Regions from separate parts of the Streptomyces sp. NBC_00029 genome, predicted to be linked through region 2. Evidence: predicted binding sites of a transcription regulator. Region 2 holds the regulator's gene; the other holds the start of a gene.
What was found. Region 2 encodes HrcA, which represses chaperone genes, less so after heat shock. Its sites were predicted from a motif close to TTNGCACTCNGNNNNNCNGAGTGCNAA; they were not measured.

Region 1 (15,855 bases), 2.1 Mb from region 2:
GAGCCAGAACATCCAGCCGCAGCCGCCCGCGCCCGACTCCTTCACCGCGGCCCCCGCACCGGCCCCGGCCCGCACCGGCAACATCGGCCTCGGCATCGTCGCCGCCGTCGTCGCGGCCCTGGTCGCGGCGGGCGCGTACGGCGGGATCATGAACGCCATCGACCGCGAGGTCGGCTACGCCGCGATCGGCGTCGGCCTCCTCGTCGGCCTCGCCGCCGGCAAGGTCGGCGGCCGCAGCCCCGTCCTGCCCGCGGTCGCCGCCGTGCTCTCGCTCGGCGCCGTCTACCTCGGCCAGCTCGTCTTCATCGCGCTGGCACTGGCGGACTACGGCAAGGTCGGCGTGGGCGACGTGCTCAGCGAGGTCGGCATCGGCGGCCTGACCGACATCTGGAAGGAGGGCGTGGACTTCATGTCCTACGTCTTCCTCGCCATCGGTGGCTTCGCCGCCTTCAGCGCGGCCAAGAAGCTCGGCGACTGACACCGGCCGCCGTTCACACATGCCGGAGGGCCGGCACCCCAGGTGGGGTGCCGGCCCTCCGGCGTGCGTACGGGAGACCGTCAGCGGCTGTGCTGCGAGTCCGCGATGGTGACCTCGACCCGCTGGAACTCCTTGAGCTCGCTGTAGCCGGTGGTGGCCATCGAGCGGCGCAGGGCGCCGAAGATGTTCATCGAGCCGTCCGGGGTGTGCGAGGGACCGGTGAGGATCTCCTCGGTGGTGCCCACGGTGCCGAGGTCGACCTTCTTGCCGCGCGGCACGTCCTCGTGGACGGCCTCCATGCCCCAGTGGTTGCCCTTGCCGGGCGCGTCGGTGGCACGGGCCAGCGGGGAGCCCATCATCACGGCGTCCGCGCCGCAGGCGACGGCCTTCGGGATGTCGCCGGACCAGCCCACGCCGCCGTCGGCGATGACGTGCACGTAGCGGCCGCCGGACTCGTCCATGTAGTCGCGGCGGGCCGCGGCCACGTCCGCGACGGCGGTGGCCATCGGGACCTGGATGCCGAGCACGTTGCGCGTGGTGTGCGCGGCGCCGCCGCCGAAGCCGACGAGGACACCGGCCGCGCCGGTGCGCATCAGGTGCAGGGCCGCCGTGTAGGTGGCGCAGCCGCCGACGATGACCGGGACGTCGAGCTCGTAGATGAACTGCTTGAGGTTCAGCGGCTCGGCGGCGCCCGACACGTGCTCGGCCGACACCGTGGTGCCGCGGATCACGAAGATGTCCACGCCGGCGTCGACGACGGCCTTGGAGAACTCGGCCGTGCGCTGCGGGGAGAGCGCGGCGGCGGTGACGACGCCCGAGTCGCGCACCTCCTTGATGCGCTGACGGATCAGGTCCGCCTGGATCGGCGCCGAGTAGATCTCCTGGAGACGACGGGTCGCGGACTCCTCGTCCAGCTCCGTGATCTCGTCGAGCAGCGGCTGCGGGTCCTCGTAGCGGGTCCACAGGCCTTCGAGGTTCAGCACGCCGAGGCCGCCGAGCTCGCCGATGCGGATCGCGGTCTGCGGGGAGACGACCGAGTCCATGGGGGCGGCCAGGAAGGGGAGCTCGAAGCGGTACGCGTCGATCTGCCAGGCGATCGAGACCTCCTTCGGGTCCCGGGTACGCCGGCTCGGGACGATGGCGATGTCGTCGAACGCGTACGCCCTGCGGCCGCGCTTGCCGCGCCCGATCTCGATCTCAGTCACGTGTGGTGGCCTTTCCTCTGGGTCTGCCCGTCCAGTATCCCCGAACGCCGGGGGCATGCGTTCCGGTGACCGCCGTACGGACACCATTGCGGCCCGCCGGCGGGCGGCGCGGCCCCGGGCCGGGCCCCCGCAACGGCGAGGAGCGGGCCCGGTTGCCCCGGACCCGCTCCTCGCGCTGGCTCTGACTGCGGCCGTTACCCCTTGCGGGAGTAGTTCGGCGCCTCGACCGTCATCTGGATGTCGTGCGGGTGGCTCTCCTTGAGGCCCGCCGAGGTGATCCGGACGAACCGGCCGCGGTCCTGCAGCTCGGGGACCGTGCGGCCGCCGACGTAGAACATCGACTGGCGCAGGCCGCCGACGAGCTGGTGCACGACCGCGGAGAGCGGGCCGCGGTAGGGGACCTGGCCCTCGATGCCCTCGGGGATGAGCTTGTCGTCGCCGCCCACGCCCTCCTGGAAGTAGCGGTCCTTGGAGAAGGAGCGCTGGTCGCCGCGGGACTGCATCGCGCCGAGCGAACCCATGCCGCGGTACGACTTGAACTGCTTGCCGTTGATGAAGAGCAGCTCGCCCGGGGACTCCTCGCAGCCCGCCAGCAGCGAGCCGAGCATCACCGTGTCGGCCCCCGCGACCAGGGCCTTGGCGATGTCGCCGGAGTACTGCAGGCCGCCGTCGCCAATGACCGGGACACCGGCCGCCTTGGCGGCGAGCGAGGCCTCGTAGATCGCGGTGACCTGCGGGACGCCGATGCCGGCGACGACGCGGGTGGTGCAGATGGAGCCGGGGCCGACGCCGACCTTGATGCCGTCGCAGCCGGCGTCGATCAGCGCCTGCGCGCCGTCACGCGTGGCGACGTTGCCGCCGATGACGTCGACGCCGGAATTCGACTTGATCTTGGCGACCATGTCGCCGACCAGGCGGGAGTGACCGTGGGCGGTGTCGACGACGATGAAGTCGGCGCCCGCCTCGATCAGGGCCTGGGCGCGCTCGTACGCGTCGCCGGCGACACCGACGGCCGCACCGACGAGCAGCCGGCCGCCCTTGTCCTTGGCGGCGTTCGGGTACTTCTCGGCCTTGACGAAGTCCTTGACCGTGATGAGGCCCTTGAGGATGCCCGCGTCGTCGACCAGCGGAAGCTTCTCGATCTTGTGGCGGCGCAGCAGCTCCATGGCGTCCACGCCCGAGATGCCGACCTTGCCCGTGACCAGCGGCATCGGGGTCATGACCTCGCGCACCTGGCGGCTGCGGTCCGACTCGAAGGCCATGTCGCGGTTGGTGACGATGCCGAGGAGCTTGCCGGCGGGGTCGGTGACCGGGACGCCGGAGATGCGGAACTTCGCGCAGAGCTCGTCGGCCTCGCGCAGCGTCGCGTCCGGGTGCACCGTGATCGGGTCGGTGACCATGCCGGACTCGGAGCGCTTGACCAGGTCGACCTGGTTGGCCTGGTCCGCGATGGAGAGGTTGCGGTGCAGCACGCCGACGCCGCCCTGACGGGCCATGGCGATGGCCATGCGGGCCTCGGTGACCTTGTCCATGGCGGCGGACAGCAGCGGGACGTTCACGCGCACGTTGCGCGAGATGAGGGAAGAGGTGTCGATCGCATCAGGCGACATGTCCGACGCGCCCGGCAGCAGCAGCACGTCGTCGTAGGTCAGTCCGAGCGTGGCGAATTTGTCGGGCACTCCGTCGGCGGTCATGACACCTTCCCAAATGGTCTTGCTCAGCGCGGATGTCCATGCTAACGGGATCCCGACGCGTCTCATTCCACGACCAAGGTCAAGCAGAAGTTTCGTCGTTTCCTACGATTGCGGCGCGTGACGGAAGCCCCGGTCCGGGGTCCGCACCGAGGGAGTCGGCACGGACCGTACGAGGGCACGGGCGCGCGGCCGCCTACTGCTCGGCGAGCGCCCGCAGCCTGCTGAGTGCCCGGTGCTGGGCGACGCGCACGGCCCCGGGGGACATTCCGAGCATCTGCCCGGTCTCCTCCGCGGTCAGCCCGACGGCCACCCTCAGCACGAGGAGCTCTCGCTGGTTCTCCGGAAGGTTCGCCAGCAGCTTCTTGGCCCAGGCGGCGTCGCTGCTGAGCAGCGCGCGCTCCTCGGGGCCCAGCGAGTCGTCGGGCCGTTCCGGCATCTCGTCGGAGGGCACGGCCGTGCTGCCCGGGTGCCGCATGGCGGCCCGCTGCAGGTCGGCGACCTTGTGCGCGGCGATCGCGAAGACGAAGGCCTCGAAGGGCCGCCCGGTGTCCCGGTAGCGCGGCAGCGCCATCAGGACGGCGACGCAGACCTCCTGCGCCAGGTCCTCCACGAAGTGACGAGCGTCACCCGGCAATCGCGAGAGCCGGGTGCGGCAATAGCGGATCGCAAGGGGGTGCACGAAGGCGAGCAGGTCGTGCGTGGCCTGCTCGTCGCCCTCCACCGCCCGGCGTACGAGCGCGCTGACACCCCCGGCACTGCCGCCTCTGGCGGCGCCGGTCGGGCCTGTGGCCGCGGGTGACCCCAAGGCCTCGTCGTCGCGCATCAATCCATGGTGCCTTGGCGCCGGAGCATCCGCGTCGCCGTGGCCCTTGTTGTGCATCGAAGCGTTATGAGCAGGTGCGCCGGAACCCATCATCTGCGCCCTCCCCTCCCGCTCGGCCGAATAGTCCCCGAGAGACTCCACACCCTCAAGGATGCGGCATCGCGCACGAAGCGAGACGTCCCCCGGATTGTGCCCCGCCAATCCCCGGGTGCGCACCGGGTACGGCGGGGGACGGGGCTACCCCGAATTCGAGAGACGGCGAGGGCGGCGCGCCGCCCCGTCCGCGGGTGCGGACGGGACCGCTCTCGAAGATCCGCGGCCTGCGGCGGACCGGGCGGGGCCCGGCCACGACCGGGAGGTCAGCGGACCAGACCCCAGCGGAAGCCGAGGGCCACAGCGTGCGCCCGGTCCGAGGCACCGAGCTTCTTGAACAGCCGACGGGCGTGCGTCTTGACCGTGTCCTCGGAGAGGAAGAGCTCGCGCCCGATCTCCGCATTGGACCGGCCGTGACTCATGCCCTCCAGGACCTGGATCTCGCGCGCGGTGAGCGTGGGCGCGGCGCCCATCTCGGCCGAGCGGAGCCGGCGCGGGGCCAGTCGCCAGGTCGGGTCGGCGAGTGCCTGGGTGACCGTGGCCCGCAGTTCGGCGCGCGAGGCGTCCTTGTGCAGGTAGCCACGGGCGCCGGCGGCGACCGCGAGGGCCACGCCGTCCAGGTCCTCGGCGACCGTCAGCATGATGATGCGGGCGCCGGGGTCGGCCGAGAGCAGTCGGCGGACCGTCTCCACACCGCCCAGCCCGGGCATCCGTACATCCATCAGAATCAGGTCGGAGCGGTCGGCGCCCCAGCGGCGGAGGACTTCCTCGCCGTTGGCAGCCGTCGTCACACGCTCGACGCCGGGCACGGTGGCAACCGCGCGGCGGAGCGCCTCTCGGGCAAGCGGGGAGTCGTCGCAGACGAGGACGGATGTCATGACCGCCCTCCGCAGCTGCTGATGCGCGTCACCTTGAGCCTCCAGGCTGGTACGTATCGTCACCTGTGCGGTCGATGCTCCCGGACACCTGTCCGAGAACTTGTTGGTTCAACCGCCTTCGCACTCTCAACGATGGTCACTCGAAAGAGTTACGGGTCGGACGGACACCTTCAGCACTCTACGTGAGGAAGCGATCACGGCGTAGGAGCCACGAGCTGCTTGTCCTCCATCTGGAGCTATGCCCTATTTGGCGGCTTTCCTTCCGTTTGGCACGTGTCTGAGGCTAGATTCCCAATGAGTCATATTTACATCTACTCCGACAGTAGGTGTGGAGACATGGACCGTATCCGCCTCAGTACCGGCACCAAGAGGGACTACCAATGGCAGATTTCTCCCGCCTCCCCGGACCGAACGCCGACCTCTGGGACTGGCAGCTGCTAGCCGCCTGCCGCGGGGTCGACAGCTCCCTCTTCTTCCATCCGGAAGGCGAGCGGGGCGCGGCCAGGAGCGCGCGCGAGGCCTCGGCTAAAGAGGTCTGCATGCGATGCCCGGTTCGTTCGGAATGCGCCGCGCACGCACTCGCCGTCCGAGAGCCCTACGGGGTGTGGGGCGGCCTGACCGAAGACGAGCGCGAGGAGCTGATGGGCCGCGCCCGGCATCGCCTGATCCCCGCGTCGAGTGCGATCGGACCGATCGCGCCGAGCTGAGAGCCCACCCGACGAAGCGTCCGAAGGAACGTTTCCTCGAATCACCGGCACACCCGGGCGTGTCGCCGCCCGGCCCGCGTTTCACACGTTCGGCCGTACCGGGCCGTCCGATGTGTCCGCCCCCGGCCGCCGCCGGGGGCGGGCGGGGGCGCGGGTCAGCGCGCGGCCGCCCGCTCCAGCTGCGCCAGGGTCGCGGCCACGGCAGGCACCCGGGCCAGGTCGGGCAGGGTCAGCGCGACGACCTCCCGCTCCACCGCCGGCTCCACGGCCACCGTGCTCACGCCCTTGGCCCGTACGGACTCCACCGCGAGCTCCGGCAGCACCGCGACGCCCAGCCCCGCGCCGACCAGGCCGACCACCGCCGGGTAGTCGTCGGTGGCGAAGTCGATGCGCGGGGTGAAGCCCGCGCCCTCGCACACCTCCACGAGGTGGCGGCGACAGCGCGGACAGCCCGCGATCCACGGTTCGTCGGCCAGCTCCGCCATGCCCACGCGCTCCGCACCGGCCAGCCGGTGCCCCTCCGGGACCAGCCCGACGAGCCGGTCGGTCAGCAGCGGCCGCACCACGAGGTCGTCCCACTCCGAGGCGGAATGGGCGGCCCCGCCGTAACGGAAGGCCAGCGCCAGGTCGCAGTCGCCCTCGCGCAGCATCTCCACCGAGCGCGGCGGTTCGGCCTCGACCAGCGAGATGCGGGTCCCCGGGTGCTCGGAACGCATCGCCGCGAGCGCGGTCGGCACCAGCGTGGAGCTGCCGCTGGGGAAGGACACGAGCCGGACCCGGCCCGCGCGCAGCCCGGCGATGGCCGCGACCTCCTCCTCGGCGGCCGTCAGCCCGGCCAGGATCCCCGCGGCATGGCGCACCAGGGCCTCACCCGCCTGGGTCAGCCGCATTTCGCGTCCGGTGCGGATGAGCAGCGGAGTGCCGGCCGACTGCTCCAGCGCCTTCATCTGCTGGGAGACGGCCGGCTGGGTGCAGCCGAGCTCGCGGGCGGCTGCGGAGAAGGACCCGGTCCCGGCGACAGCGCGCAGAACCCGGAGATGACGTGCCTCGATCACCTTTCGAGCATAAGGCCTGCTTTGATCGCAGCGCCAATATCCCGGCGACGCTTTGGGGCGGTCGGTTAGCGTGGTCCCATGGCCTCCATGCATCTCATCTCCGTGAACCTCGGCCGCGCCACGGCCGTCGATTACTCCGACGCGGAGGGCGGGCGAACGGGCATCGGCAAGCGCCCCGTGCCCGGACCCGTCCGCGTCGTCGCCCCGGGCCCGAAGGCCGACGGCCTCGGCAGCGGCCTGGACGGCGACGCCGTCTGCGACCGGCGCCACCACGGCGGCGACCACCAGGCCGTCTACGCGTACGCCCGCGAGGACCTGGACCTGTGGGAGCGCGAGCTCGGCCGCGAGCTGCCCGGCGGGCTCTTCGGCGAGAACTTCACCACCTCCGGCATCGACCTGAACACCGCGCGGCTCGGCGACCGCTGGCGGGTCGGCGCGGACCTCGTCCTCGAGGTGGCCTCGGCCCGCATCCCGTGCCGGACCTTCCAGGGGGCCCTGGGCGAGGCCGGCTGGGTCAAGCGGTTCACACAGGCGGCCCGGCCGGGCGCGTACCTGCGGGTGATCGAGGCGGGGTCGGTCTCGCCCGGCGACCCGATCGAGGTCATCCACCGGCCCGACCACGACGTGACGGTGCAGCTCTGGTTCCGCGCCTTCACCACCGAGCGGGCGCTGCTGCCGCTCACCCTGGCGGCGGGCACGGCGATGGAGCCGAAGGCCCACGAGCGGGTGCGCCTGTACGTGGAGAAGTACGGGGCGGAGACCGGGGAGGGGTAGCACCGTCAGCCGGGGAAGCTAGGTTGCGCCTATGACGACTGCGTTGATTACGGGATCCACGGCGGGCATCGGCGCCGCCTTCGCCCGGCGGCTGGCCGCCCAGGGGCACAACCTGGTACTGGTGGCACGCGACACCAAGCGGCTCGGCGAGCAGGCGACCGAGCTGCACGACCGGCACGGCATCGAGGCCGAGGTACTGGTCGCCGACCTCTCCACCGAGGAGGGCATCACGGCGGTCGAGCAGCGACTCGACGACCGCACGCACCCGGTGGACCTGCTGGTCAACAACGCCGGCTTCGGCAACAAGGGCCGCTACCTCGAGGTCTCCATGGCCGACGAGCTGACCATGCTGAAGGTGCACATCGAGGCGGTGCTGCGGCTGACCTCGGCGGCCACCGCGTCGATGCGCTCGCGCGGCCGCGGCGGCGTGATCAACGTGGCCTCGGTGGCGGCCTTCGTGCCGCGCGGCACCTACGGGGCGAGCAAGGCCTGGGTCGTGCAGTTCACCCAGGGCGCGGCGCGCGACCTGGCGGGGTCCGGGGTGCGGCTGATGGCCCTGTGCCCCGGCTTCGTGCGTACGGAGTTCCACCAGCGGGCGGGGATGGGCACGGACAACATCCCCGGCTGGATGTGGCTGGACGCCGACAAGCTGGTGGCCACGGCCCTGGACGACCTGGCGCGGGGGAAGACGGTGTCGATCCCGGACCCGCGGTACAAGGCGCTGATGAGCGTGGTGAAGCTGGCGCCGCGCGGGCTGCTGGGCGGGGTGTCCTCGCGTACGGGCCGCAAGTACGGCCCCCAGTAGCCCCGGAGGGTACCCCGAAGGAACCCTGCACAAGCGGCCAACCGGCTGAAATCTCCCTAAACTGGACCTGTCCCATCCAGCGCGGGAGGCGACGCGATGACATTCGTACAAGTGATCGATTACGAGACTACGCGGTTCGACGAGATGAACGCCCTCATCGACCGCTGGGCGGAGCAGAGCAGCGGCAGGCGCACGGCCACGCACACGATGATCGGCCAGGACCGCGAGGCCCGGAACCACTACGTGGACATGGTGGAGTTCGCCTCGTACGAGGAGGCCATGAAGAACTCCCGGCTCCCCGAGACGGACCGGATGTTCCAGGAAATGGTGGCGCTCTGCGAAGGCATGCCGAAGTTCATGAACCTGGACGTGGTCCGCGACGAACACCTCAACAAGCAGCTCGCCGACCGGGTGTTCACGGAAGCGGCCATGGCCGGGAACATGAGCGTCATCGACGAGTGCTTCGCGACGAACTACATCGACCACGACACCGGCAAGGCGGAGTCCACCGTCATCGGGCGCGACTCCATGAGGTCGGACATGGAGACGTGGCGCGCCGCCTTCGACATGACCTTCGAGCCGCAGGCCCAGCTGGCCGAGGGCGACATGGTCACGACGGTGTGGAACTGGCGCGGCACCCACAAGGGCACGTTCATGGGAGTCGCACCGACCGGGAAGACGTACGAGATGTCCGGGAGCACCACCTTCAGGTGCCTGGACGGAGAGATCATCGAGGGCTGGTGGCACTACAACACCGCAGCCCTGCAGATGCAGATGGGCGCATCCGGTTCTCCGTACGGAACCTGAGGCCCCACCACGGGGAAGGCCCCGTCCCGCGACTGCGGAACGGGGCCTTCTCGGCGTGGTGCGTGCGATCAGTGGCTGTGACCGTGGCCGTGGCCGTGACCGGCGTCGCCCTCGTCGTCCGCCGGCTTCTCGACGACCAGGGTCTCGGTCGTGAGCAGCAGGGAGGCGATGGAGGCGGCGTTCTCCAGCGCGGAACGGGTGACCTTCACCGGGTCGATGACGCCGGCCTTGACCAGGTCGCCGTACTCGCCGGTGGCGGCGTTGAAGCCCTGGCCCTTGTCGAGCTCGGCGACCTTCGAGGTGATGACGTAACCCTCGAGGCCGGCGTTCTCGGCGATCCAGCGCAGCGGCTCGACGGCGGCGCGGCGCACGACCGCGACACCGGTGGCCTCGTCGCCCGACAGGCCGAGGTTGCCCTCGAGGACCTTGACGGCGTGGACGAGCGCGGAGCCACCGCCGGAGACGATGCCCTCCTCGACCGCGGCGCGGGTCGCCGAGATGGCGTCCTCGAGACGGTGCTTCTTCTCCTTGAGCTCCACCTCGGTGGCGGCGCCGACCTTGATGACGCAGACGCCGCCGGCGAGCTTCGCCAGGCGCTCCTGCAGCTTCTCGCGGTCCCAGTCCGAGTCGGTGGACTCGATCTCGGCCTTGATCTGGTTGACGCGGCCGAGGACCTCTTCGTGGCTGCCGCCACCATCGACGATGGTGGTGTCGTCCTTGGAGATGGTCACGCGGCGGGCGGAGCCCAGTACGTCCAGACCGGCCTGGTCGAGCTTGAGGCCGACCTCCTCGGCGATGACGGTGGCACCGGTGAGGGTGGCCATGTCCTGGAGCATCGCCTTGCGACGGTCACCGAAGCCGGGGGCCTTGACGGCCACCGCGTTGAAGGTGCCACGGATCTTGTTGACGACGAGGGTGGAGAGCGCCTCGCCCTCGACGTCCTCGGCGATGATCAGCAGCGGCTTCGAGGCGCCGGCCTGGATGACCTTCTCGAGCAGCGGCAGGAGGTCCTGGATCGAGGAGATCTTGCCCTGGTTGATCAGGATGTACGGGTCGTCGAGGACGGCCTCCATACGCTCCTGGTCGGAGACCATGTACGGCGAGAGGTAGCCCTTGTCGAAGGCCATGCCCTCGGTGAACTCCAGCTCCAGGCCGAAGGTGTTGGACTCCTCGACGGTGATGACACCGTCCTTGCCGACCTTGTCCATCGCCTCGGCGATGAGCTCGCCGACCTGCTGGTCCTGCGCGGAGAGCGCGGCCACGGCGGCGATGTCGGACTTGTCCTCGATCGGGCGGGCGGTCGCGAGGAGCTCCTCGGACACGGCCTTGACCGCGGCGTCGATGCCCTTCTTCAGGGCGGCCGGGGAAGCACCCGCGGCGACGTTGCGCAGACCCTCGCGGACCAGCGCCTGGGCCAGCACGGTGGCGGTGGTGGTGCCGTCACCCGCGATGTCGTTGGTCTTGGTCGCCACCTCCTTCACGAGCTGCGCGCCCAGGTTCTCGTACGGGTCGTCCAGCTCGACCTCGCGAGCGATGGTGACACCGTCGTTGGTGATGGTGGGGGCGCCGAACTTCTTGTCGATGACGACGTTGCGGCCCTTGGGGCCGATCGTCACCTTGACCGTGTCGGCAAGCTTGTTGACGCCGCGCTCGAGGGCGCGACGGGCGTCCTCGTCGAACTTCAGGATCTTCGCCATGGGAGCGGTTCAGCCCTCTCGAAAACTCGGGTTTAACGAGCTGCGCCCCTCGCCGCCCGGCAATCAGCGGGGTGACCAGGGGCGCAGCTCAAAGCAGTACTGATGAAGAGAATTACTTCTCGACGATCGCGAGCACGTCGCGAGCCGAGAGGACGAGGTACTCCTCGCCGCTGTACTTCACTTCGGTGCCGCCGTACTTGCTGTAGAGCACGATGTCGCCGACGGTGACGTCCAGCGGGAGACGCTGGCCGTCCTCGAAGCGGCCCGGGCCCACCGCGAGGACGACGCCCTCCTGGGGCTTCTCCTTCGCGGTGTCCGGGATGACCAGGCCGGAGGCCGTGGTCTGCTCGGCGTCCAGCGGCTGGACCACAATGCGGTCCTCAAGCGGCTTGATGGCAACCTTGGAGCTGGTGGTCGTCACGATCCGACCTCCCCCTTCGGAGATCCGGGGTTAACTGTCTGAGGTGGCGACCAGGTCGATCCGTCGTCGCGGGTGCCGGATCTGCCTGTCGCTGTGTTGGCACTCACCAGGGGTGAGTGCCAGGTGCGAGACTATTCCGGCGATTAGCACTCGGTCAAGCGGAGTGCCAATTCCCGGCCGGTCGGGCGTTGCGCGAGGGCGGGTACCGGCCACGGAAAAACCGCGCGAACGCCCGTTCGGCATCACTACTGTCCCCGGTATGACCAGGACGAACTCCGGCGTGCGATGGCTCCACGTCGTCCCGATCGCCGTCGGCATCGCCGTCGGGATCTTCATGTGTCACGTGGCCGTACCGCGGCTCATCACCCAACTGACGGGGGTGGACGGCACGTTCCGCGCGGAGCGCTGCACGTGGGGGGAGTTCGACTCTCGCGGAGACCGGACGATGACGTGCGCGGGGAACTTCGCCGCCGCCGACGGATCGTTCACCCTTCCCGGGATCAGGATCGACGGAGTGTTCGACGACCGGCCGCGTGGGCCGGTCGCTGCGCGCGTCGGCGGGCCGTCGGCCGGCCATGCCGTGCAGATGGATCTCGCCTCGTCGCTCGCGCCCATCGGCCTGGGGCTGACGGCCTTCGCGTTCCCCGCCTGGGCGCTGACCGCGGCCGCCCGCGACGCCGCCGACCGCCGGCGCCGCCGGTCCGGCCCGCCGGCCCCCGAAGCCGACCCCCACTCATGGGGCCCCCTCCCCACCCCTTGACCCTGCGGGCGGCTCGGCGGTGCCCGTCTGCGCGGGCCTGTCCCGGCCCGGGGGGCGCCTCTGCCCTGCGGGCGGGCTCGGCGGCGTGCGGCGCGGCCGCGTTCTGCCTCGGGCCGCGCCTCAAACGCCGGCGGGGCTGGTGCCCTGCGGGCGGGCTCGGCGGTCTGCGGTGCGGCCGCGTTCTGCCTCGGGCCGCGCCTCAAACGCCGGCGGGGCTCGGTGGTGTGGGGCGGTGCCCCGCACGAGAGCCTCCTCGGCCGGTGCCCTGCGGGCGGGCTCGGCAGTGTGCGGCGCGGCCGCGTGCTGCCTCGGGCCGCGCCTCAAACGCCGGCGAGGCTGGTGGTGTGGGGCGGTGCCCCGCACGAGAGTCTCCTCGGCTCGGCGCACGCGGGCCCGTCACGGACAGGCGGCCGCGGTCGCGCGCTCGTCCTCCGGGGACCCTCCTGCGTGTCCCCACCCCACGGCAGAGCTTCGGCAGTGCCAGCCGTTCCCCCGTGGCCCTCTCCGGCGGAGGGCAGGGGGGACGTGGCGGGGTGTCCCCGCAGGACGAGCGCGCAACCCAGGCCATACAGCTGGACCCCCGCCGCAGGCGCGAGCCGAGGAGATACCCCGGCACGGCACCACGAACCGACCCAGCCGACAAACCCGCACACCCCAGCCCCGCCGACGATTGAGGCGCAGCCCGAGGCACAACCCGGCCGAGCAGCCCGCAGGGCAGAGGTGCGATACGGCCGGGCCGCACTCGGGACGGGCGCCGCCGGGCAGTGCGATATGTGACGCTTGGTCCGTGCGCATCCTCGTGGTCGAAGACGAAGAGGGCCTCGCCGCATCCCTGCGGCGGGGGTGAAGGACCGGTACTCGGGCGCCGACTTCCCGGCGGGCCCCCAGACGCTCGACGGCCGGCAGTCGCTCGCGTTCGTGCGGCAGCGGCACGGCCTGGACATGGGTGACCTGGACCGGACGAAGCGGCAGCAGGCCTTCCTCGCGGGTGCGACGAAGAAGCTGAACTCGGCCGGGACCTTCATCGACCCGGCGAAGCTGATCAAGCTGATCGACGCCGCGAAACGGGACGTGGTGACGGACGAGGGCTGGGATCTGTTGGCGTTCCTGAAACAGGCGAAGAACCTGTCGGGCGGCAGGGTCCACTTCACGACCCTTCCCGTCGAAGGCTTCGGAAGGAACCATGGGGAGGACATCAACGTCGTAGATGATATGAAGATAAAGCGCCTCATTGCCGAGCAGATCGGACCCAAGCCCTCCGCCGGCCCCGGCGCCCCGTCCTCACCCCCGTCCTCACCGGAAGCGGCACCCCCGCCGTCCTCGCCGCCCTCCCCGTCCCCCTCCAAGGACGGCGGCGGCATCCCGTGCGTGGACTGAAGCCCCTGACCTCGGCGGTCGCCCGCCGCCGCACCGAGGCTCTGCTCCTGGTCTTCGTCATCGCCATCGCCGTCTTCGGCCACGCCGCCGCGGGCCTCGCCATGAACGACGAGCTGCCGCCCAACCTCGCCGGATTCACCGTCAGCATGACCCTGCTGTCCCTGGTGGGACACCTGGGCGTGCGCCGCTTCGCCGCGTACGCGGACCCGCTGATCCTCCCGCTCGCCATGCTGCTGACCGGGCTCGGACTGGTGCTGCTGCACCGCCTCGACCAGGGCTACATCGAGCGCTACAACTCGGACGCGAACGCCCCCGGCCAGCTGATGTGGACGGTGGTCGGCGTCGCCGCGTGCCTGCTGGTGCTGGCGCTGTTGCGCGACCACCGGCTGCTGCAGCGCTTCATCTACATCACGATGGCCGTCGCGCTGGTGCTGCTGATCGCGCCCGCCTTCTTCGGCGCGGACACCTACGGCGCGAAGCGCTGGATCAAACTCTTCGGCTTCTCACTACAGCCCGGCGAGTTCGTGAAGATCATGATCGCGATCTTCTTCGCCGGTTACCTGGTCATCCACCGGGACTCGCTGGCCCTGACGGGCCGCCGGTTCCTGGGCGTACGGCTGCCCCCGATGCGCCAGCTCGGCCCGATCGTCACGGTGTGGATCGTCTCGATGCTGGTCCTGGTCTTCGAGCGCGACCTGGGCACCTCACTGATCTTCTTCGGCGTGTTCGTGGTGATGCTGTACGTCGCGACCGAACGCACCGGCTGGATCGTCTGCGGTCTGATCATGGCCTCGGCGGGTGCCTTCGTGGTCGGCTCGACGGAGCCGCACGTCAAGGCGCGCGTGGCCGCGTGGCTCAACCCGCTGTCGTACTACTGGGAGACCCGGCCGCCGGGAGTCACTTCGGACCAGTCGGCGCAGGCGCTCTTCAGCTTCGGCACGGGCGGCATCTCCGGCACCGGCCTCGGCATGGGACATCCCGAGCTGATCGCGTTCGCCGGGCGCAGCGACTTCATCCTGACCACGGTGGGCGAGGAACTGGGCCTGGCCGGGGTGATGGCCGTACTGATCCTCTACGCGCTCCTCGTGCAGCGGGGGCTGCGGATGGCGCTCGGCGCCCGCGACCCGTTCGGCAAGCTGCTCGCGGTGGGGCTGGCGGCGGCGCTGGCCCTTCAGGTCTTCGTGGTCGCGGGCGGCGTGACGGGCCTGATCCCCCTGACGGGCAAGGCCCTGCCCTTCCTGGCGAAGGGCGGCTCCTCCCTCCTGGCCAACTGGATCATGATCGCGCTGCTCCTGCGCATCAGCGACAGCGCGGAACGCCAGCGCGAGGCGGACACCCTCGGCCCACCGGAAACGACGATCACCCCGGCGGTGGGAGCGGTGACGGGCGCCGCGGGCCGGGCGGGACTTTGACGACAGGACCTAGAAGGGGGGACGGTCGCTGTAGCCCGTCGGCTGCGGCGGCTGGACCCGGGGGCGGGGCGTCCGCAGGAGCGTCACCGCCTCCTCCACCCGGCCCAGCTCCACCAGGAGCGGGCCGAGGGCCCACTGCTGCTCCAGGCGGTCCGCCTCCAGGAGGGCGACGGCCTCTTCCGGGCGTCCCTCGTCGGCCAGCAGGAGGGCCAGGCTCTCCCGCGCGTACGGGCGTCCGCCCTCGGGGTGGGCCCCGGCTTCCGCGACCGCCTCGTCGAGCCGGCCGCAGGCGGCCAGGAGCGGCCCCCGCAGCCGGAAGAGTTCCCACTCCTCCCTGCCCCGCCGGGCCTTGAGCGCGTCGAGGTGGGCGAGGCCCTCCTCGGCACGGCCCTCGGCGGCGAACAGCTCGCACAGCGGGTCGAGGATCCAGTCCTCGGCGCTGTTCAGCGCGCACAGGACCTCGACGGCCTCGGCACCCCGCCCGTGCCGGGCCAGCAGCTCCGCGAGCAGGATCGACCGGTGCCAGAGGCCCTCGCCCGCGTGGTTGCGGTACGCGTCGACCGCACCCGCCACGTCGCCGCGCCCCTCCAGCAGCTCCGCCAGCCGCCGGGCGGCTTCCCACGGACCCGAGCCGGCCGCGTACGCGCGCAGCTCGTCGATCCGGTCGTGCCGGACCAGCAATTCGGCGAGCGGGTCACGGTTGCCGACGACGACGGGGTCGTGCGCGTGCAGCACCGCGATCGCCTCGTCCGTACGGCCCTGCTTCTCTCGCACGGACGCCAGGAGGTTCACCGCGTTGAACGGCACCGTGGACGGACTGCCGCACTCCGGGCTTCCGCACCGCGTGCACGGGTTCCCCGGGGCCAGGC
Region 2 (15,855 bases):
GGGGTGGTCACCTCGACGTGGACGATCAGGTCGCCGCGTCCGCCACCGCGCAGGTGGGTGACACCGCGCCCGTGCAGCGGGATCGCCTGGCCGGACCCGGTGCCGGGCCGGATGTCGATCTCCTCCAGCCCGTCGAGGGTCTCCAGCGGGCATTTGGTGCCCAGCGCGGCCGCCGTCATCGGGATGGTGACCGTGCAGTGCAGGTCGTCCCCGCGGCGCTGGAAGGTCGGGTGCGCCAGCTCGTGGATCTCCACGTACAGGTCGCCGGCGGGGCCGCCGCCAGGGCCGACCTCGCCCTCGCCCGCGAGCTGGATCCGGGTGCCGTTCTCGACACCGGCCGGGATCTTGACCGTGAGGCTGCGCCGGGAGCGGACCCGGCCGTCGCCCGCGCACTCGTGGCACGGGGTCGGGACCACGGTGCCGAAGCCCTGGCACTGCGGGCAGGGGCGCGAGGTCATGACCTGGCCCAGGAAGGACCGGGTGACCTGCGAGACCTCACCGCGGCCGCGGCACATGTCACATGTCTGCGCCGAGGTGCCGGGAGCGGCGCCCTCGCCGGAGCAGGTGTTGCAGACGACGGCCGTGTCGACCTGGATGTCCTTGGTGGTCCCGAAGGCCGCCTCGTCCAGCTCCAGGTCGAGGCGGATCATGGCGTCCTGGCCGCGCCGGGTCCGCGAGCGCGGGCCGCGCTGCGAGGCCTGGCCGAAGAAGGCGTCCATGATGTCGGAGAAGTTGCCGAAGCCACCCGCCCCGAATCCGCCCGCTCCGCCGCCGCCGCCCGAGGAGGACAGCGGGTCGCCGCCGAGGTCGTAGACCTGCTTCTTCTGCGGGTCCGAGAGCACCTCGTAGGCCGCGTTGATCTCCTTGAAGCGCTCCTGCGTCTTCGGATCCGGATTCACATCCGGGTGGAGTTCACGCGCGAGGCGCCGGAAGGCCTTCTTGATCTCGTCCTGCGATGCGTCGCGGCGCACGCCGAGAACGGCGTAGTAGTCCGTGGCCACTTACGACTCCGCCAGGATCTGTCCGACGTAACGTGCCACTGCGCGTACCGCTCCCATCGTTCCGGGGTAGTCCATGCGGGTCGGTCCGACCACGCCGAGTTTGGCGACTGCTTCGCCGCCCGAACCGTAACCGACCGAGACGACCGACGTGGAGTTCAGTCCCTCGTAGGCGTTCTCATGCCCGATCCGTACGGCCATTCCCGACTCGTTGGCCTCGCCCAGCAGCTTGAGGAGCACGACCTGCTCCTCCAGCGCTTCGAGCACCGGCCTGATCGTCAGGGGAAAATCGTGTCCGAAGCGGGTGAGATTGGCGGTACCGCCGATCATCAGCCGCTCTTCGGCTTCCTCGACCAGGGTCTCGAGGAGTGTCGCGAGCACGGTGGAGACCGTGCCGCGGTCCTCCGCCTCGAAGGACTCGGGGAGGTCCTGGACGAGCGGGGGCACATCGGTGAAGCGCCGCCCGACGACCCGGCTGTTGAGCCGGGCCCGCAGGTCCGCCAGCGAGGTCTCCCCGAAGGGGCCCGGGCAGTCGATGAGCCGCTGCTCGACGCGTCCGGTGTCCGTGATCAGTACGAGCATCAGGCGCGCGGGAGCCAGCGAGAGCAGCTCCACGTGCCGGACGGTCGACCGGGTCAGGCTCGGGTACTGGACGACGGCGACCTGCCGGGTGAGCTGCGCGAGCAGCCGCACCGTGCGGCCGACCACGTCGTCGAGGTCGACGGCGCCGTCGAGGAAGTTCTGGATGGCCCGGCGCTCGGGCGACGACAGCGGCTTGACCCCCGCCAGTTTGTCGACGAAGAGCCGGTAGCCCTTGTCGGTGGGGATCCGGCCGGCGCTGGTGTGGGGCTGGGCGATGTAGCCCTCCTCCTCCAGCACGGCCATGTCGTTGCGCACGGTGGCGGGCGAGACGCCGAGCCGGTGCCGCTCGGTGAGCGCCTTGGAGCCGACCGGCTCCTCCGTCCCGACGTAGTCCTGGACGATGGCGCGCAGCACTTCGAGTCTGCGTTCGCTCAGCATCGCGCGCACACCTCCAGCTGTGGTCCGTTGCCGTGTTCTGCCGTGGTCGTTGGCACTCTGATCGTTCGAGTGCCAGAGAGCCCCCGCTCAGTGTACGGCCGGGCGGTAAGCCCCTGGCAAGGGAGGCCCGCCAGGGTAGCGTCGCCGTATGGACGTGCGTTGGGAAGAGTCCGGCTGGGAACGGCTGACCGGACGGGCCGGCCGGCGGCGGCTGCCGGTGTGGGACTGCACCGTGGGGCTGGTGGTGGGCGAGGATTCGGTCCTCCTGATCGACCCCGGGTCGTGCCTGCGCGAGGGCGCCGAGGTGCGCGCCGAGGCGGAGCGGCTGACGGGCCGGCGCGTGACCCATATCGCATTCACCCACGGTCATTTCGATCATGTGCTGGGCGGGGCCGCCTTCGCCGGGGCCGAGGTGTTCGGCGCGGTCGGGCTCGCCGCGGTGCTGTCGACGGGCCGCGAGGAGCTGCGCGGGGACGCGGTGCGGCACGGGCTCGCGGAGGCGGAGGCGGCCGAGGCGGTGGACCTGCTGGTGCCGCCCCGGCACGCGGTGTCCGGCGAGTGGACGCTGGAACTGGGGGGCGTCCAGGTGCTGCTCGCCAATGTGGGGCCCGGGCACACCGGGCACGACCTGGCCGTCTTCGTGCCGGGCGAGCGCGAGGTGGTCTTCTGCGGGGACCTGGTCGAGGAGTCGGGCGAGCCCCAGGCGGGCCCTGACGCCACGCCGGGGCAGTGGCCCGCAGCCCTGGACCGGCTGCTGTCGCTGGGCGGGGACGACGCACTGTACGTACCGGGTCACGGAGCGGTGGTCGACGCGGGCTTCGTCCGTGCGCAACGCGCCACACTGGCGGCCCGTTTCGGCGTGTCGGAGGCGTGACGCGCGAGGCTCTCCTACTGTCGGCCGGATGCGCGAGTACTCCCCCGACCTGACCCCGCAGTGGAAGCGACCCAAGGCCGTGCCGGAGGTGGCGGCGGACCCCGACCTCGTGGTCGAGGTGGCCGGTACGGACTTCTGCGGCGCGGTGGTGGCCTGCGAGGCGGGCACGGTGACCCTGGAGGACCGCTTCGGCAAGCGGCGGGTGTTCCCGATGGAGCCGCGCGGGTTCCTGCTGGACGGCGAGGTGGTCACCCTGGTCCGGCCCGCGCGCAGGCCCTCCGGGCCACGTCTGACGGCGTCGGGCTCACTGGCCGTCCCGGGAGCGCGGGCGCGGGTGGCACGGGCGGGCCGGATCTACGTCGAGGGCCGGCACGACGCCGAGCTGGTGGAGCGGGTCTGGGGTGACGACCTGCGGATCGAGGGCGTGGTGGTGGAGTACCTGGAGGGCATCGACGACCTCCCGGCGATCGTCGCCGACTTCGCCCCGGCCCCGGACGCCCGCCTCGGCGTCCTGGTCGACCACCTCGTCCCGGGCTCGAAGGAGTCCCGCATCGCGGCGTCGGTGACCTCGCCGGACGTCCTGATCGTGGGCCACCCGTACGTGGACGTCTGGCAGGCCGTGAAACCGTCCGCGCTGGGCATCCCGGCGTGGCCGGTGATCCCGCCCGGCCAGGACTGGAAGACGGGCATCTGCCGGGCCCTGGGCTGGCCGGAGAACACCGGCGCCGCCTGGCAGCACATCCTGTCCCGGGTGACCTCGTACCGGGACCTGGAACCGACCCTCCTGGGCTCGGTGGAACACCTCATCGACCACGTCACGACCCCCGCCGCATCCAGCCCCGCCGGCGCTTGAGGCGCGGGGGTCCGGGGGCAGCGCTCCCGGCAGCGGCGCCGCAGGCCGTTCAGTCCACCAGGTCCCGGACCACCGCATCGGCCAGCAACCGCCCGCGCAGCGTCAGCACGGCCCGCCCGCCCTCGTACGGCCCCGGGTCCAGCAGCCCGTCCGCAAGGGCCTTGCGGGACGCCGCCAGCCCGGCCGGAGCCAGCAGCGACAGCGGTACCCCGTCCACCAGCCGGAGCTCCAGCAGGATCCGCTCCACCCGCCGGTCCTCCTGCGACAGGAGCTCCCGTCCCGCCCCGGGCGACCGCCCCTCCGCGAGCGCCGCGGCATACGCCCCCGGGTGCTTCACGTTCCACCACCGGACCCCGCCCACGTGCGAGTGCGCGCCCGGCCCGGCGCCCCACCAGTCGGCGCCGCGCCAGTACAGCTCGTTGTGCAGGCAGCGCCCGGCCTCCGAGGTGGCCCAGTTGGAGACCTCGTACCAGGAGTACCCCGCCCCGGCCATCACCGAGTCCGCGATCAGGTACCGGTCGGCGTGGACGTCGTCGTCCGTCATCGGGACCTCACCCCGGCGGATCCGGCGCGCCAGCTGCGTGCCCTCCTCGACGATCAGCGCGTAGGCGCTGATGTGGTCGGGCCCGGCCCCCAGCGCCGCCGAGAGCGTCGCGCGCCAGTCCTCGTCGGACTCCCCGGGCGTCCCGTAGATCAGGTCGAGGTTGACGTGCTCGAAGCCCGCCGCCCGCGCCTCCGCCACGCACGCCTCGGGCCGCCCCGGCGTGTGGGTGCGGTCGAGCACCTTCAGGACGTGCTGCTTGGCGCTCTGCATGCCGAAGGAGACCCGGTTGAAGCCCCCGGCGCGCAGCTCGGCCAGGTACCGAGGGTCGACCGACTCCGGGTTGGCCTCGGTGGTGATCTCGGCGTCCTCGGCCAGGCCGAACTCGTCCCGGATCGCCGCGAGCATGCGTACGAGGTCGGCGGCGGGCAGCAGCGTGGGCGTGCCGCCGCCGACGAAGACGGTCCGGACCTGCCGCGGGTCGTCCCCGAGCACCTTCCGCGCCAGCCTGACCTCGTCGATCAGGGTGTCGGCGTAGTTCTCCCGGGAGGCGAGCACACCGCCGGTGCCCCGCAGCTCGGTGGCCGTGTAGGTGTTGAAGTCGCAGTAGCCGCAGCGCGTGGCGCAGTAGGGGACGTGCAGGTAGAACCCGAGCGGCCGCTCCCCCGCGCCCACCAGGGCATGCGACGGCAGCGAGCCGTCTTCGGGCATGGGTTCACCGTCGGGGAGTGCGGAAGGCATACCCCCATCATCCCGCACCCACCACACCGCCCGGCCCCACGCACGCCGGCTCCGCCGGCGTTTGAGGCGCGGGGTCCGGGGCGGAGTCCCGGGAGCCGGCTCCCGGCCGACACCCGGGGCCGCCCGGGAACGGCGGGGCCGCGGGGCGGTCCACCGCCCCGCCCCGCCGGGCCCGCCGCAGGCGCTACGCCTCGCGGGACCCCTCGTACATCTCCTCGATCAGGTGCTTGAACTCACGCTCGACCACCGGCCGCTTCAGCTTCAGGCTGGGCGTGAGGTCGCCGTGCTCGACATCGAGGTCGCGGGGCAGCAGCCGGAACTTCTTGACCGTCTGCCAGCGCTGCAGACCCTCGTTGAGGGTCTGGACGTACGTCTCGATCAGGCGGTTGGTCTCCGGCGCCGCCAGGACCTCTCCGTACGTCTTGCCCTCCAGCCCGTTGTCGGCCGCCCAGACCAGGATCGACGGCTCGTCGAGGGCGATCAGCGCCGAGCAGAAGTTACGGTCGGCGCCGTGCACGACGATCGTCGACACGTACGGGCAGATCGCCTTGAACTGGCCCTCGATCTCCGCCGGGGCGACGTACTTGCCGCCCGAGGTCTTGATCAGGTCCTTCTTGCGGTCGGTGATGCGCAGGTAGCCGTCGGCCGACAGCTCGCCGATGTCGCCCGTGTGCAGCCAGCCGTCGGACTCCAGGACCTCGGCGGTCTTGTCCGGCTGCCCGTGGTAGCCCTGCATGATGCCGGGGCCGCGGAGCAGGACCTCGCCGTCGTCGGCGATGCGGACCTCGGTGCCGGGGAGCGGCTTGCCGACCGTGCCGGTGCGGTAGGCCTCGCCCGGGTTGACGAAGGAGGCCGCGCTGGACTCGGTCAGGCCGTAGCCCTCCAGGATGTGCACGCCCGCGCCGGAGAAGAAGAAGCCGATGTCGGGTGCCAGGGCGGAGGCGCCGGAGACGGCGGCGCGGAGCTTGCCGCCGAAGGCGTCGCGGAGCTTGGAGTAGACGAGCGCGTCGGCGATCTTGTGCTGGGTGGTGAGGCCGAAGGGGGCGGTGGCCCGGCCGGTGCGGCGGAAGTTGTCCTGCGTGACCTTGGCGTACTCGCGGGCGACGCCCGCCGACCACTTGAAGATCTTGTACTTGGCTCCGCCGGCGGCCCGGGCCTTGGCGGCCACGCCGTTGTAGACCTTCTCGAAGATGCGCGGGACGGCGGCCATGTAGGTCGGCTGCACGACCGGCAGGTTCTCGATGATCTTGTCGATGCGGCCGTCGACGGCGGTGACGTGACCGGCCTCGATCTGGCCGGAGGTCAGTACCTTGCCGAAGACGTGGGCCAGCGGCAGCCACAGGTACTGGACGTCGTCCTTGCCGATCAGCCCGGTGGCCGTCATGGCCTTGGCCAGGTACGACCAGTTGTCGTGCGGCAGCCGGACGCCCTTGGGGCGGCCGGTCGTGCCGGAGGTGTAGATGAGGGTCGCGAGCTGGTCCGAGGTGATCGTCGCGATCCGCTCCCTGACCGCCTCGGGGTGCTTGGCGAGGTACTCCGTGCCGCGCGCCTCCAGCTCGGCGAGGGAGAGCACCCAGCCCTCGGGGTCGCCCTCGGCCGCGACCGCGTCGGCGGCGTCCAGGACCACGACGTGTGCGAGGTTCGGCAGGTCGGCGCGGCGCTCACGCGCCTTCGCCAGCTGCTTCCCGTTCTCGGCGATGAGCAGCCGGCTCTCGGAGTCCGAGAGGATGAAGGCCGACTCGTCCGCGTTGGTGCTGGGGTAGATCGTGGTGACCGCGCCGCCGGCACACATCACGCCGAGGTCGGAGAGGATCCAGTCGACCCGGGTCTCGGAGGCGAGCGCGACGCGCTGCTCCGTCTCCAGGCCGAGGGAGATCAGTCCGGCAGCGATGGCGAATACCCGCTCGGCCGCCTGGCCCCAGCTGAGTGATTTCCAGTCGTCGGGGCCTCCGCGGCCGGCGGCCGCGGGCACCGGATACCGGTAGGCCTCGTCGTTCGGCGTCGCTGCGACGCGCTCAAGGAAGAGCACCGCCACGGTGGGCGGGCGGTTCTCGAGATAGGTCTGTGTGTCGCTCACGACATCCTCCGGACCGTTCCACGCGGCAGAGCGTGGGCGTGGGGCGCTGGGGGCGCTTGGGGACTGGCGGGTTTGCAGCCATTGACTTTTTAAACTGGCGAGTAACCGTCGAGCAGTGATCAGACTAGAGCGCGTCCGGCGCCTGCGTAAGAGCCCGCGAGCGGCCGCTTCATAACGAAACAGGCCCCCGAACCGGAGTGCGGGGGCCTGCTCGCGTCGGGTGACGGCGGGACTACTACTTCTTCTTGCCGCCGGACTCGTCACTGGAGAGGACGGCGATGAAGGCCTCCTGCGGCACCTCGACGGAGCCGACCATCTTCATCCGCTTCTTGCCCTCCTTCTGCTTCTCCAGCAGCTTCCGCTTACGGGAGATGTCACCGCCGTAGCACTTGGCGAGGACGTCCTTGCGGATGGCGCGGATGGTCTCGCGGGCGATGACGCGGGAGCCGATCGCGGCCTGGATCGGCACCTCGAAGGCCTGCCGCGGGATGAGCTCGCGCAGCTTGGCGACGAGGCGCACGCCGTAGGCGTAGGCGGCGTCCTTGTGCGTGACGGCGGAGAAGGCGTCGACCTTGTCGCCGTGCAGCAGGATGTCGACCTTGACCAGGCTGCCGGACTGCTCGCCCGTGGGTTCGTAGTCGAGGGAGGCGTAACCGCGCGTCTTGGACTTCAGCTGGTCGAAGAAGTCGAAGACGATCTCCGCGAGCGGGAGGGTGTAGCGGATCTCGACCCGGTCCTCGGAGAGGTAGTCCATGCCGAGGAGGGTGCCGCGGCGCTGCTGGCACAGCTCCATGATCGCGCCGATGAACTCGGTGGGCGCGAGCACGGTGGCCCGGACGACCGGCTCGAACACGTCCGAGATCTTGCCCTCGGGGAACTCGCTCGGGTTGGTGACGGTGACTTCCTTGCCGTCCTCCATGACCACCCGGTAGACCACGTTGGGCGCGGTGGCGATCAGGTCGAGGCCGAATTCGCGCTCCAGGCGCTCGCGGACCACGTCCAGGTGGAGCAGGCCGAGGAAGCCGACGCGGAAGCCGAAGCCGAGCGCCGCCGAGGTCTCCGGCTCGTAGACCAGCGCGGCGTCGTTGAGCTGCAGCTTGTCCAGGGCCTCGCGCAGGTCCGGGTAGTCCGAGCCGTCGAGCGGGTACAGGCCGGAGAAGACCATCGGCCGCGGGTCCTTGTAACCGCCGAGGGCCTCGGTGGCGCCGTTGTGCAGGCTGGTGATCGTGTCACCGACCTTGGACTGACGGACGTCCTTCACGCCGGTGATGATGTAGCCCACCTCGCCGACGCCGATGCCGTCGGAGGGGGTCATCTCCGGGGAGGAGACACCGATCTCCAGCAGCTCGTGGGTGGCGCCGGTGGACATCATCCGGATGCGCTCGCGCTTGTTGAGCTGGCCGTCGACCACACGTACGTACGTCACGACGCCGCGGTACGAGTCGTAGACCGAGTCGAAGATCATGGCGCGGGCCGGGGCGCCCTTGACGCCGACCGGGGCCGGGACCGTGGCGACGACCTTGTCGAGGAGCGCCTCGACACCGAGGCCGGTCTTCGCCGAGACCCGCAGCACGTCCTCGGGCTGGCAGCCGATGAGGTTCGCGAGCTCCTCGGCGAACTTCTCCGGCTGGGCGGCCGGCAGGTCGATCTTGTTCAGGACGGGGACGATCGCGAGGTCGTTCTCCATCGCCAGGTACAGGTTGGCGAGGGTCTGGGCCTCGATGCCCTGGGCGGCGTCCACCAGGAGGACGGTGCCCTCGCACGCGGCGAGGGAGCGCGAGACCTCGTAGGTGAAGTCGACGTGCCCGGGGGTGTCGATCATGTTGAGGATGTGGGTGTTGCCCTGACCCTCGCCCGTGGTGGGTGCCCAGGGCAGACGGACCGCCTGGGACTTGATCGTGATGCCGCGCTCACGCTCGATGTCCATGCGGTCGAGGTACTGGGCGCGCATCTGCCGCTGGTCGACCACACCGGTGATCTGGAGCATCCGGTCGGCAAGGGTCGACTTGCCGTGGTCGATGTGCGCGATGATGCAGAAGTTGCGGATCAGCGCCGAGTCGGTACGGCTCGGCTCGGGCACGTGGCTGGGGGTCGCGGGCACGCAGTGTCCTGATTCTCGGTCGCAGTCGGAAGCGTTTGCGGAGCGTCGGTGGGAGCGAAAGTCCGGCTCCCGTCGCCGTCGGCGGCGCGATGTCGGATCTATACGCAGACTCCCATGGTCCCATGGACGGGGCAGTGCGCTCGGTTTGGGCCGCCAGGAGCGTGCCTGGTAGCCTGGGCAGCTGTGTCTCGTATGCCCTCTCAGCTGTCGAGGCACAATCCGAAGAACAAAACTCTGAACCTGAAAAGGCTCTTTCGTGGCGAACATCAAGTCCCAGATCAAGCGGAACAAGACGAACGAGAAGGCGCGCCTGCGCAACAAGGCCGTCAAGTCCTCGCTCAAGACCGCGATCCGCAAGGCCCGCGAGGCCGTCGTCGCCGGTGACGTCGAGAAGGCCACCGTGGCTTCTCGCGCTGCCGCGCGTGCGCTCGACAAGGCTGTCTCGAAGGGTGTCATCCACAAGAACGCCGCCGCCAACAAGAAGTCGGCGCTGGCCACCAAGGTTGCCTCCCTGCAGGGCTGAGCTCCCTGATGTGATCGCCGGAAGGGACCCAGTGGGCCCTCTCTCCCGCTCCTGACCGGCACCCCGCTCCGCACACGAAGCGTTCGCCACGCGGGTGCGGAGCAATCCAGAAGTACCGAAGGCCCCGGCCACCACCCTTCCCCAGGGTGGCGGCCGGGGCCTTCGTGCTGCCGGACACGCCCACCGGGCCGTGCCGGCTCTGTCGTACAGGTGCTGAGGCGGTACGCGGTGCGGCGAGGGGCGGCGCCAGTCGCCCGTGCGGGCGACGAGGATCCGGCGGGCCAGGGCGCGCACCTCGCTCCAGGCCGGCTCCGAGGCCAGCGACGCGGCCCATGGGCCGGCGCGGCCCGGGGCGTCGTTTCGATCAGGCCGGATCAGGGAGCGGGTTCTGGCTCCGTGCGTCGCGAGGCGGACGAGGCGCGGTGCCGGAGCGTCCGCTAACGGCGCTGGGGGCGGGCCGCGCGGGCCACCGCGACGACGGCCTTCTCCAGGGCGTACTCGGGATCGTCGCCGCCGCCCTTGACCCCGGCGTCGGCGGCGGCCACGGCGCGCAGGGCGTCCGAGACCCCGTCGGCCGACCAGCCGCGCATCTGCTGGCGGACACGGTCGATCTTCCACGGGGGCATGCCCAGGTCCCGGGCGAGGTCGCCGGGGCGGGCCCCGCGCGGGGCGGAGGCGAGCTTGCCGATCGCGCGGACCGCCTGGGCCAGGGCGCTGGTGATCAGGACGGGAGCGACCCCGGTGGACAGCGACCAGCGCAGCGCTTCCAGGGCCTCGGCCGCACGCCCCTCGACCGCGCGGTCGGCGACCGTGAAGCTGGAGGCCTCGGCCCGGCCGGTGTAGTAGCGGGCGACGACGGCCTCGTCGATCGTGCCCTCGACGTCGGCGCACAGCTGCGCGGCCGCGCTGGCGAGCTCCCGCAGGTCGCTGCCGATCGCGTCCACCAGGCTCTGGCACGCCTCCGGGGTCGCCGACCGGCCCAGCGTGCGGAATTCTCCGCGCACGAACGACAGCCGGTCCGCGGGCTTGGTCATCTTCGGGCAGGCGATCTCCCGGGCGCCTGCCTTGCGCGCCGCGTCGAGCAGGCCCTTGCCCTTGACGCCGCCCGCGTGGAGGAGGACCAGGACGATCTCCTCGTAGGGCGCGGCGAGGTAGGCCTTGACCTCCTTGACGGAGTCCGCGGACAGGTCATGCGCGTTGCGGACGATCAGGACCTTGCGCTCGGAGAAGAGCGAGGGGCTCGTCAGCTCGGCGAGCGTGCCGGGCTGGAGCTGCTCGGAGGCGAGGTCGCGGACGTCCGTGTCGGCGTCGACGGCACGGGCGGCCGTCACCACCTCGCGCACGGCGCGGTCGAGCAGCAGCTCCTCCTGCCCCACCGCGAGGGTGAGCGGGGCAAGCGGATCGTCGGTGGAATTCTTCCTGGTGGCCATCGCCTCCAGCATCCCACGCCGCACTGACAGCCCTCCGCCCCGCGTGCCCGAGAATGGTCGCGTGAATGTGCGACATGTACTCGTCCTGCCCGACCGCGACGCCGCCGAGGAGGTGGCCCGGGAGGCCGTCGACCGCTTCGGCCTCCCGGAGGAACCGCAGTTGGTCCGCGACGCGCTGGCCGGCGAGGACGACGCCGAGGACGCCCAGTGGCTGGTGGTCGTCGAGGATCCGCAGGAGCGGCTCGACACCGGCTCGCTGGACGACCTCGCCGCCGAGTACGAGGGCTGGCTCGAGGCCCCGTAGCCGCCTGCGCGTTCAGGCCTTGCGTACGGCCTGAATGTCCAGCGTCACATCCACGTTCGAGCCGATCGCCGCGATCCCGTGTGCCAGCATCGACTGCCAGTTCAGGGTGAAGTCCTCGCGGTGCAGTTCGGCGGTGGCCCGGCAGGCCGCCCGCAGTTCGCCCTCCAGGCCGGTGCCCAGACCCAGGTACTCGGTGTCCAGGGTGACCGACCGGCTCACGCCGTGCAGGGTGAGTGCGCCGGCGACGGCCCAGCGGCTGCCGCTGCGGTGGATGAAACGCTCGCTGTAGAACTCCACCGTGGGGTGGCGGACCGCGTCCAGGAAGTCCCCCGACCTCAGGTGGTCGTCGCGCAGCCGCACCCCGGTGTCGATGCTCGCCGCATCGATGATGACGTGCATGGAGGAGTCCTCCATGCGCTCGGCGATCCGTACCGCCCCGGCGAACGTGGTGAACCGGCCGCGGATCCGGGCCAGGCCGATGTGGCGGGCCGTGAAGCCGATGGTCGAGTGCGTCGGGTCGAGCTCCCAGTGGCCGGGCTGCGGCAGCAGCGGGGGCTCCACGGTGTCGAGGATGATCTCCGCGGTGCCGGGCTGCCCCGGGTCTCCCACGATGGTCACGCCGTGGAACGGCGCGTACCCCTCGACGGTCACGGAGAGCCGGTACTCCCCCTCCGGCACGGCCGCGGTGAAACCGCCGTACGGGTCGGTCTCGCCGCTGACGATCCGCCGGCCGATCGGGTCGGTCACCTCGACCACGGCCTGCCGGATCGGCCGGTGGACGGTGTCGAGGACCCGGCAGCTGAGCAGACGCGCCGTCGGCGGCAGCGTCAGTGTCGCCGATGTGGACGGACTGGAACTTCCGGCCGTCTCCATCCCCCGTCTGCGACCGAACATGGCTGATGCACCCCCGTGCTGTGTGGACTTGGACCGTTCTGGCGAAGACGCATTCGATCATGCTGTCGGGTTGTGGGCAAACAGAGTGGTCGCGCCCGGTATGACCGCGCCGATTCCGCCGCCGGCTGGCTGGAAATGCCCGTAGGCGAACTCCGGTTCCGCTGACGGCGATCGAGCCGTCGGTATCCGTACGCAGCACGGTCGCCCCCGCCTCCCGCAGCCGGGCGAGCGTACCCGGCGCGGGGTGTCCGTAGCGGTTGGCCACGCCGACGGGAACGAGCGCAATCCGCGGCCGGACCCGGGCGTACAGCTCGGGGTCCTGGTGCGCGGAGCCGTGGTGGGCGACCTTGAGGACGTCGACCGGACCCAACTGCGGATGCTCCCTCAAGAGGGTTTGCTGCGCGGGTGGTTCGAGGTCGCCGAGCAGGAGCAGGGTCAGGCCCGCGCCACGCACGAGCAGGGCGACGCTCGCGTCGTTGGGACCCTCGGGCGGCGGTCCGGCGACCGGCGGCCAGAGCACCTGCCATTCGAACGGCCCGGCCCGACGCCGCTCCCCCTGCATCGCGCGCACGATCGGCACACCGGCCGCCGCCGCGGTCCGCCGGACGAACTCGGCCTGCCCCGGCGGCTCTTCCAGCGCGGTGGCCTGGATCACTCCCACGGACCGGCCCCGCAGGACTCCCGACAGGCCTCCCACATGGTCGGCATGAAAGTGCGTCAGGAGAAGCAGCGGCACCCTGCGGACACCCAGGGTGCGCAGGCAGTCGTCCACCGGTCCCGGATCCGGACCGGCATCCACCACCAGGGCCTCCCCGGGGCCGACGGCGAGGACGCCCGCGTCCCCCTGCCCCACGGCGCACTGGACGTAGCTCCAGTCGGGCGGGGGCCAGCCGCCGAGCGTACGGGTGAGCTGCGGCGGCCGCAGCACGGCCAGGAGCAGCAGCACCGACAGGGCCGAGCACAGCCACCCCCGCCCGCGGAACCGGACGGCGACGATCGCCACCGCGGCCAGGGTGGCGACCACCAGCAGTGCGCCGCCGGTGAGCCCACCCGGCCAGGGCAGCTCCGCGCCGGGGAACCGCGCCCCGGCCCGGGCCACGCCTGCGATCCACCCGGCCGGCACCCCCGCACACCAGGCCAGCGCCTCCGCGGCCGGCATCGACACCGGGGCGACCGCGAGGGCTGCGAAGCCGAGGACCGTCGCCGGACCCGCCGCCAGCTCGGCCAGCAGGTTGCACGGCACCGCCACGAGGCTGACCCGCGCGGCGAGGACGGCCACCACGGGCGCGCACACCGCCTGTGCGGCCGCGGCGGCCCCCAGGGCGTCGGCGAGCCGGGTCCCCGCCCCACGGCGCCGCAGGGCCTCGCTCCAGCGGGGTGCCAGGGTGAGCAGTGCTCCGGTGGCCAGCACGGAGAGCAGGAAGCCGTGGCTGCGGGCCAGCCACGGGTCGTAGAGCACCAGCAGCAGCACGGCGGCGCCCAGGGCCGGGATCAGGGACCTGCGCCGCCCGGTGGCGATGGCGAGCAGGGTGACCGCCCCGCACGCGGCGGCACGCAGCACGCTCGGCTCCGGCCGGCACACCACCACGAACGCGAGCGTCAGGGCCGCCCCGCCCAGAGCCGTCACCCGCAGCGAGAGCCCGAGCCGGGGCGCCAGACCGCGCCGTTCGGCCTGCTGCGCGCGGGCCGGGGGCCCGATGAGCAGGAACAGCACCACGGTCAGGTTGGACCCGGAGACGGCCAGCAGGTGCAGCAGGTCGGTGGCACGGAAGGCCTCGTGTAGATCGGGCGGAACCCTGGACGTGTCCCCGACGACCAGCCCCGGCAGCAGGGCCCTGGCGTCCGGTGCGAGCCCCTCGGTGGCCTCGCGCAGCCCTGCCCGCAGCCGCCCCGCGAACCGCTGGACGGTGTCCGGGCCTCCGGTCACCCCGGGCGGGGTGTCACCGGCCGGGCGCAGCAGGGCCACGGCGCGCTCCCCGTCCCGCGCCGGAGCCAGCCGGGCGACCGCCGTCACCCGGGTGGACGGCTGCAGCCGGGCCCATCCCGCATGCCCGGCCAGCACCCGTACCGGCGTCTCGACCCGGGTGCTCGTCCCGTCGGGCCCGGTCACCCGGGTCACCACCGCGTCCAGCACGACGACCGGTGGCCCGCTCCCGCTCCGGGCGGCCCTCGGGTCGGAGCCGACCGTGAGCTCGGCGAGGACTCGGGCATGCTCCCGCGCCAGCCCCGCCACCGGCCCGGCGCGCTCCTCGGCCCGCTGGAGGCCCGCCACGCCTGCGCCGGCGGCCGCGCACAGCAGGGCCGCCGCCGTGGCCGGGCCGAGCCGCCACAGCCGGCCCGGACGCCGGCAGCCGCCCAGCATCAGCAGGCCCGCACAGGTCACCCCCAGACCCACCCCGAGGGCGGTCCGGCCGGCGGGTGCGTCCAGGGCGAGGGCGGCCGCCGCCCAGGCGGCCACGGCGGGCACCGCGAGGCGCAGGTCCACCGGGCCGCGGCCCTCGGGCCGGTTCACGGCCGCACCAGCGGGCGCAGATCGGCGAAACGGCGCTCCCCGATGCCGTTGACCTGGCGCAGCTCCTCCACGGAACGGAATCCACCGCGGGCGGTACGGAAGTCGACGATGTGCTGCGCCAGCACCGGCCCGACGCCCGGCAGGCCGTCCAGCTGGGCGACCGTCGCCGAGCCCAGGCTGAGCGGGCCGGTGGCGGTGCCCGTCCCGGCGCCGATGCCTGTGCCGATGCCCGGCCCGCCGCCCGGCCCACCCGGCAGGGGCTGCACAGTGGCTCCGACCACCACCTGCTCACCGTCCACCAGGACGCGGGCCCGGTTGAGCCCGGTGGTGTCGGTGCCGGGGCGCACTCCCCCGGCGGCTGCCAGCGCGTCCTCCACCCGCGAACCGGCGGGCAGTCTCCGCACGCCGGGGTCCCGGACCTTCCCGCTGACGTCGACGACGACCCGCGCCGCTCCGCCGGTGCCCCCTCCCGGGGCAGGAGCCCCCGCCGGTGCCGTGGCAGCTGCCGCTGCCCCCGGTGCCACCACCGCGGGCACGGTCACCGCCTGCGGCCGGCCCGACCAGTACTGCTGTCCGGCGAATCCGACGGCGACCACGAGCACCACGCCGACCGCGGCCACCGCACGCGGCCGTACACCGCAGCGGTCCTGCAGCCACAGCGGCAGCCGCTCCCGCACGGCCAGGCTCCTCGCGGCCCCCGGGGACAGCCCGGACACCTCCTCGGGCGGCTCCTGGGGATCCACCCCGCCCGGGACTGCCTCCGGGGCCACGGCGCGGCCCACGGAAAGCTCCGGGGGCGGCTCCGAGGGCGCCTGTGGCGGGCTGCTGCCGCCCAGCAGGGCCTCGGCCCGCCGGCGCACGGCCCCCGGCTCCGGATGAGGCACCCGGCGCTCACGACGACGTCGGAGACGGCTGCCGGAGGCACGACTGTCGGAGAGACGGCTGTCGGAAAGACGGGGGCGGCCCGGACCACTGGTGGCACCCGAC

Region 1: groES (co-chaperone GroES) is a predicted target of HrcA. The motif match lies at 11,581-11,607, and genes of this name have one in related genera.

The regions. Positions count from the first base shown of each region.
Region 1 covers NZ_CP108292.1:5,442,323-5,458,177, reverse strand. Annotated here, with positions in the region: gene OG753_RS25660 (hypothetical protein) at 1-478, shown strand, start outside; gene OG753_RS25655 (GuaB3 family IMP dehydrogenase-related protein) at 559-1,683, opposite strand; gene guaB (IMP dehydrogenase) at 1,878-3,377, opposite strand; gene OG753_RS25645 (sigma-70 family RNA polymerase sigma factor) at 3,571-4,200, opposite strand; gene OG753_RS25640 (response regulator transcription factor) at 4,560-5,171, opposite strand; gene OG753_RS25635 (WhiB family transcriptional regulator) at 5,552-5,878, shown strand; gene OG753_RS25630 (LysR family transcriptional regulator) at 6,034-6,933, opposite strand; gene OG753_RS25625 (MOSC domain-containing protein) at 7,021-7,707, shown strand; gene OG753_RS25620 (SDR family oxidoreductase) at 7,739-8,512, shown strand; gene OG753_RS25615 (ester cyclase) at 8,624-9,319, shown strand; gene groL (chaperonin GroEL) at 9,388-11,016, opposite strand; gene groES (co-chaperone GroES) at 11,129-11,437, opposite strand; gene OG753_RS25600 (hypothetical protein) at 11,697-12,197, shown strand; gene OG753_RS25595 (LCP family protein) at 13,041-13,574, shown strand; gene OG753_RS25590 (FtsW/RodA/SpoVE family cell cycle protein) at 13,562-14,986, shown strand; gene OG753_RS25585 (hypothetical protein) at 14,996-15,855, opposite strand, start outside.
Region 2 covers NZ_CP108292.1:3,297,395-3,313,249, forward strand. Annotated here, with positions in the region: gene dnaJ (molecular chaperone DnaJ) at 1-1,001, opposite strand, end outside; gene hrcA (heat-inducible transcriptional repressor HrcA) at 1,002-2,018, opposite strand; gene OG753_RS15755 (MBL fold metallo-hydrolase) at 2,167-2,892, shown strand; gene OG753_RS15760 (DUF3097 domain-containing protein) at 2,921-3,745, shown strand; gene hemW (radical SAM family heme chaperone HemW) at 3,795-5,027, opposite strand; gene OG753_RS15770 (AMP-dependent synthetase/ligase) at 5,212-7,104, opposite strand; gene lepA (translation elongation factor 4) at 7,340-9,205, opposite strand; gene rpsT (30S ribosomal protein S20) at 9,462-9,728, shown strand; gene holA (DNA polymerase III subunit delta) at 10,166-11,158, opposite strand; gene OG753_RS15790 (hypothetical protein) at 11,220-11,462, shown strand; gene OG753_RS15795 (YceI family protein) at 11,475-12,356, opposite strand; partial or broken gene OG753_RS15800 (ComEC/Rec2 family competence protein) at 12,493-14,718, opposite strand; gene OG753_RS15805 (helix-hairpin-helix domain-containing protein) at 14,865-15,752, opposite strand.